2 regions of the Paenibacillus sp. J31R122 genome follow, and region 1 is predicted to be linked to the other one. Evidence: riboswitches for the same ligand, from Rfam matches in the RefSeq annotation. Region 1 holds a riboswitch; the other holds the start of a gene.

Region 1 (3,422 bases):
GTGGCATACAGTTATTGTCTCTAGGCATTATTGGTGAATATTTAGGAAGAGTATTTAATGAAACAAAGCAGAGACCCTTATACTTTATCGATGAATATGACGGAGAGAAGGTTTCTGTCAAGGATAAAGCTAAAGAAACTGTATCCATAGGATAATGGCATGCCATACTTAAACAGAGCTCTAATAAATTGAATAGTAGGATGGTATATAATGACAGTTACTAAATATAGCAGTATAACGTTATTACTATTATTGTTCACGTACATGTTAACGGTGAATCTACTTTCACCGATGTTTGCAGATGATTTTAACTACTCATTCATGTGGGATAAGTCTAAACGAATTGAAAATTTATTTGATGTTTTTAGGTCACAGTATATGCATTATTTCGAATGGGGCGGTAGGACTGTTGCCCATACAATTGGTCAAATATTGCTGATGTTGAATAAGACTGTTAGCGCAACGCTAAATGCATGTATATATGTTTCTTTCATTTACTTAGTTTATTGGCATTCGCAAGGGAAAAAACTAATGATTCAATCAGGTGCAGTCCTGTTGTTAATCATATTTTTTTGTTGGACAAGTCTACCTTCCTTTGGTGAAACTACCATCTGGATAATTGGCTCTGTCAATTATTTATGGACCTCGGTCATTATTCTTTTATTTCTTCTGCCCTTTAGAATAACTATGATAGGTGTAGGATTAAAGGATCGGTTTTTAAGCCGTTTGAGTATGTTGATTTTAGGTGTCGTTACAGGCTGGACGAATGAAAATACTGCTTTATCAACATTACTGCTAGCAGCAATATTATTAGGATATTTTTATTTCAAGAAAAAGATAGCCATATGGATGCTGACAGGCTTTGGCGGTATGATAGTAGGCTTCCTGCTCCTAATGCTGGCACCTGGTAATATGGTAAGGGCAGCGAGAATGGAGAAGGCCGAAGATTACTCTTTTATGTTGTATCATATTAAAATACCAGCAGCTATGACTATTAAGATTATGCTGATTCAAGCGCCACTCTGGATAGCATTATTTATATTTATAGCCATATTATTGGCATATTTCAACAAAAGAAGAAATAATTGGCTTGGATTTTACAAAAAAAATGGCTCTGATTTGCTCTATTCATTTGTATTTATTCTACTTAGTGTAATTAATAATGTAGTTATGTTCGCTTCCCCGTATTTTCCTTTGAGAGCTGGCTTTGGCTCTAGTGTCTTCCTAATTATTGGTGTTATGGGTCTTCTTCGGATGAACGTTATTCGAGCAGTATTCATGAAACAAAGATTTGTATTTTCAATTATATTAAGTGTAGTGCTACTTATTTCTATGAGTCTCGTTTTGCTTAAATATACGCAACTAAATGAAGAGCAGCAGAATCGTCTATCTGTAATCAAAAGTCATATAAACGAAGGGAAGCCTGATGTTAAAGTTTCCTCTTTTTCAATTAACAATAAAAATCCTTACGAAACCTATCTGGATCATGTATTTGTCAGTGATATTGGAGAGGATCCCGCAATTTGGCCAAATACGATTTATGCGAAATACTTTGGATTAGAATCAATCAAGCTTCAAAAGTGAAAAGCAGGAATTGATATTTATATGATTGCCCGTAAGTATTCAGCCATTTTGATCCATTCTAAAGTGGTGTGACAGTCACAATTTTTTTGATTTTTACAAGCTGATTCGACAAAAAATACAATTATCTCCCAAATTTCAAGTACATAAAGCGACAGCATATGCGTCCGAAGGGGGATATAATACTTATAGTTAGTGAAAGGGAGACGTTGAAATGCGTTTAGTATCTGGGCACCTTAAACGCATGGAGTCAGTGGTGCAACCGGCCCCGATATGAATGGGGGACAAGGTGATATGACGCTTGGACAAGTAGATAATATTCAAGATTTGGATATGGAGTGGGTTGAATTAATTGTTAGCGCGCGTAAAATGGGACTTAATACAGACGACGTTCGTAAAGCACTTCTTTGCCTTGAGGAAGAAGGTAAGGTAGACAAACAGGATAAAGCTGTGTAAATAGGTTAAATGCTATTCACGCTTTATTTTCCACTTATTAAATTCCAAGAACTCTTTGAATTGATCTTTACTAACGCCAGATGCCATTGCTTCCTTAACTAGGTCTGACCACTCACGATCTAGATGCTCGGGATTACTTTCAGTTTGATCGGTATTTAAAAACTCTTCAATAGTTACATTTAATACTGCGCCAACCTTCTCGAGAAACTGTATCGAAGGATTTTGCTGTAGTCCACGCTCTATTGAACTAAGATAAGACTTTGCGACGCCTGCTCTTTGGGAAAGCTCCGTTAGGGAAAGTCCTTTTCTCTTGCGCAGCATTTGAATGCGTTCTCCAATCATAGCCAATTCCTCCGTTTGTACATAGATGTAAACTCACTTCTATTATAACTAATAATTCTCAATTAAGAAAGCTTGTAAGTAATAACGAATATATTTTTCTGGGTGATTGAATCGAATCCACTAAGTTAGTAAATAAGTGGATTTTTTTTTGTGAGAGAAAGCGATTGAAATGTAAAAAATAGCTTGAAAAAATGTATTAAGGTTTGATAAAGTTTTGTTTTTTATAAAGAACAAAACAACAGCTTTCATTTACATAAAATTGAATATTTTTGATTGACAAACCCTTTTTAAGGGTGTAACATTCAGATATGTTCTTTATTGAGAACTAATGCTCGCTTGGATGATATTCGTATTTGTTAAGTAAATAGAACGGATCGATATCACATCGGAGGAACAAATGAGTGCGATCACAGCCGTATATGAAATCGATCATACTAACTTAGTGTTAGAGCAGGGCAATCGAATGATGCATGAATTATCTCAATTTCCTTGTAACTCTTCACAAGCTTGGAATGTTGATAATGTGTTTCTTGGCTGTCACAACCAGTGGATTACACCTGAATCTGTTGGTGAGCGCAATCCCTTTTATGATTCCGAAAGACGATTAGTCATTACCGCAGACGCTATTATTGATAACCGTAATGAATTATTTAACTTACTCCAGGTACAGCATGATAGCAGAGAGCATATTACCGATGCTGAGCTTATTCTGCTTTCCTATTCCAAATGGGGCGAGGATTCTCCCAAATATTTGATAGGTGAATTTGCATTTATCATATGGGATGAGCGTGAGCAGCGAATGTTCGCTGCAAGAGATTTCTCTGGCAGCAGAACGTTATATTATCACTGGAGTGGTGAAAGACTTGCGTTGTGTACAACAATGAAGCCATTGTTTACTATACCGAATATTGTAAAACGTCTGAATGAACAGTGGTTGGCTCAGTATCTGGCAATCAATACAGCGATATTAAGTGTTGATGTTACTAGTAACGTATATAAGGACATCTATCAAATACCCCCCTCACACAGTCTGATAGTGAATG
Region 2 (3,422 bases), on a different contig from region 1:
TAGCTGACAGGTTAAAAAACCGCCGTTGGTTTCAACCAACGGCGGTTTTTCATTGCACAGCCTCTAGCAACGGGGCGATCAGCTCTTAAAACGTAAAGTCATATCGTGCAATTCTTGAGCCATACGCGTCAACGCATTCACGGATTCCGAAACTTCTTCCATCGTAGCTAATTGCTGCTCCGAAGCGGCAGCTACACTTTCTGTCTTCGAGAAGGCAGCTTCCGTAATGCTGTTCATATCGTGGAGAGAAGCGGTAATTTCCTCTGTGCCTGCCGACATTTGTTGTGATGCGGCAGATACCTCCTCCATCTGATAAGCCACCTGCTGCACCCCATTCATAATGTTACGGAATGCCTCTCCTGCTTCCTTCATAATCACAGTTCCGTGTTCGACCTCTATGCTGCCTTTTTCCATGGCGACAACCGCAGAACGAGTTTCACCTTGAATTTGCTGAATGATCACCACGATTTGTTCCGCCGATTGTCTGGATTGCTCCGCCAGCTTCCGAACCTCGTCGGCAACGACAGCAAAGCCTCTCCCGTGTTCGCCCGCTCTTGCAGCTTCAATCGCGGCATTCAATGCAAGCAAATTCGTCTGCATTGAAATATCGGTAATAACATCGACGATTTGACCGATTTCATGAGATCGTATACCCAGTTGGTTAACAACCTTGGCCGAATCGTTGACCGATTCTCGGATCAAATCCATTTGGGACATCGCTTTCTGGATCGAAATATTGCCTTCCTGGGCTTCCTTGGAAGCCTCCATTGACATTGCGGATACATTGCCTGAAAATTCTGCAATCCGATTAACGCCGGTAGCCATCTCTTCCATTGCTCTTACGCTTTCGATAGAGCTTTGCATCTGCTGATCGGCACCTCCAGCAATGTCTTGAATGGCCGCAACGACATGATGGGTAGTTTGGCTGGATTGTTCGGAGCTTGCTGCCAATTGCTCCGAGCTTGCAGACAAGTTCTGAGACTCGAGGACGATCTTCGCAATGATTTCTCTCAAGCTAGTGATCATTCCATTGAAATCCTTTGAAAGAAGACCGATTTCGTCTTTTGATTGGTATGTAGCGTTAACCGTTAAATCCCCGTCCTGCGCTTTTGCCATCAATTGCTGAATGGTGCGGACAGGTCTTGTGATCATATTAGAAATGCCGTATCCGATCAAGGAACATAAAATGACGGCAAGTAGGGTAACGACAACGATGATCGATGTAGCCAGTTTGGAGCTTTGAACACTTTTCTCATAAAAGATTTTTGCGTCGTCTTCATTGAACTTAACAACGTTCTCCAGGCTTTTGATCATTTCTGCACGGATCGGCTTGAACGAATTTACATATTCCTTATGCGCTGCTTCTTTTTGATTGGCAACTGCCAAGTTATCCACTTTTTTCTTGGCTTCGTTGTTTTTAGGGATCAAATCGATAAAGCTTTGGTACTGCTCTTGTGCTCTCGAAGACAACGTGATCTGCTCGAGACTTTTTCGTATCACCTGATTTTTATCGCGGGTCTGAACAATTTGCTGTTGAATTTGCTTAATGATAGCCTCGTCTTTCGCCAGCAGCATTTCAAGCTGCAAAGCATCCATTTGCGAATTGCCGAACAAAAGTCCTTCGACCAGGCTGTTCGGAATCAAGGTTTCTTCGTACATAGCACGGGCATTGCTAGCCATCTTGTTCATGACGAAAAAGCCTGTAATACCGATAATGAGTAGGAAAATAATGGAAAGTCCGAGCATTCCCCCGATTTTCGTTTTGATTCGTAAATTCTGAATATATTTCATGATCCAAGCATCCCCCATTAAGATATTGTAAAATAAAAAAAGTCCACCCCAAAAGAAAGGGATGGACGTCCTCCCAATTTTCGGTGACCCGGCTGCCGTAGATCGAAATCCTTAGGCCCGTAGCTTTGCGTCCCCCTCTTTCGAGAAGTATGCCTTTTCGTGATATGGGTATATCTATTGGCCAAAGTATAATATAGCTTTTCGGGATATACAAGACCTTTTTACTAAAAATAAATACTACTTTAGATACCGGTATGTCGGAATTTAGGTCAATTTTCACTGTCTATATAGGGAGTAAAGACCTGCTAACGACGTTATTTCGCAATTATTCGGTTTATTCCCCTTATTTATCTTCGGCATAATTTGACAAAAAGTGAAGTCTAGTTTATTCTCTGATTTGTCCGGACAAAACTACTTTTTTGGAAACGAGGGGTACATCTTGAGAAAATTACTATCGAAATTGGCTTTGTCGAGCTTGGCTATGGCACTTGTATTTTCATCCGGTTTGTCTACCGCAGAAGCTAGCAAGGACCCGTCACACACCAATAATAAGAAAGCAAAAGTTGCATTGTTGATTCCAGGTTCCTCCAAGGACGGCGGGTTTATGGAATCTGCTTACCGTGGATTAGCGAAGGCAGAAGAGGATTTCAGAATCAAAGCGACGTTTGTGGAAAATATCCCGCATGACACTGCGCAAATTGCGGATGCATTGCGCAAATTGGCCAAGAAAAACCCGGATATGATCATTGCTCATGCAGGGCAAAGCTCGGAAGCCGTGAAGTTGGTAGCTAAAGAATTCCCGAAAATAAAATTTGTTAATACACAAACGAATTTGACCGGCGATAACCTGTCCAGCTATCAGGTAAAACAGGAAGAATCCGCATGGCTGGCAGGTGCAGCTGCAGGACTTCTGACAAAAACGAATGTGGTTTCTCATATTTCCGGTGCACGCGTAGGTCCCGGTCTATTGGGACGCGCAGCATTTGCTGACGGTTTGAAATACACGAATCCTGAAGCAACATTCCTTACCACGTTTACAGGCGATCAAGAAAACGCCGCTTTGGCAAAAAGTGTTGCGCAAGCACAAATTAACGCGGGGTCGGATATGATCTTTACTATGTTGAATAAGGCTCGTTCCGGTGTTACGGAAGCGGCACGCGAGAATGGCGTGTATCAATTCGCTAACGTTCGTGATTATTATGCCGATGCACCCGATGTTTTCATTGGATCTGCGATATCGGATGCAAGCTTGACAGTATATGGAGCAATTAAAGATTTGACGGAAGGCACGTGGAAGCCGAATACAGTGAAAAAAATCGGACTTGAAAATCCGGATGCCGTTCGACTTGCCCTGTCACCTTTTGTTCCACAAGACGTGAAGGATAAAATTGTAGTGTACGCCGAAAAAATCGAATCAGGTGAAATTGTTATTCCTTCAGAATATACCGGTCCTGAATTTCCAGCTAACTAGGGCTGCGTTCGGAAAATGAATTGCTAAGTGAGTCTCTTAATTCGTATATTAAGCACTTCTTTAATCCCGAGAGGGGTTAGAGAAGTGTATTTTTTTTCATGTCCGATCGTTTCATCTTTAACCAACCGGGTGAAATCCTGTGAATAAGCGAGCATTCGTG

Evidence for each region. Region 1 has a riboswitch for cyclic di-GMP ahead of AC0YN7_RS18425 (anti-repressor SinI family protein). Riboswitches for the same ligand answer to the same signal wherever they lie in the genome.
Region 2: linked by a shared signal. The riboswitch ahead of AC0YN7_RS21925 (methyl-accepting chemotaxis protein) and the one ahead of AC0YN7_RS18425 (anti-repressor SinI family protein) in region 1 are both predicted to bind cyclic di-GMP.

What each region holds. Positions count from the first base shown of each region.
Region 1 covers NZ_JBWDNM010000011.1:30,781-34,202, reverse strand. The annotation lists gene AC0YN7_RS18435 (glycosyltransferase family 2 protein) at 1-155, shown strand, start outside; gene AC0YN7_RS18430 (DUF3329 domain-containing protein) at 211-1,584, shown strand; cyclic di-GMP riboswitch class II at 1,775-1,858, shown strand; gene AC0YN7_RS18425 (anti-repressor SinI family protein) at 1,876-2,037, shown strand; gene AC0YN7_RS18420 (helix-turn-helix domain-containing protein) at 2,050-2,379, opposite strand; gene AC0YN7_RS18415 (asparagine synthase-related protein) at 2,777-3,422, shown strand, end outside.
Region 2 covers NZ_JBWDNM010000014.1:89,789-93,210, forward strand. The annotation lists gene AC0YN7_RS21925 (methyl-accepting chemotaxis protein) at 79-1,791, opposite strand; cyclic di-GMP riboswitch class I at 1,871-1,955, opposite strand; gene AC0YN7_RS21930 (BMP family protein) at 2,231-3,262, shown strand; gene AC0YN7_RS21935 (hypothetical protein) at 3,286-3,422, opposite strand, start outside.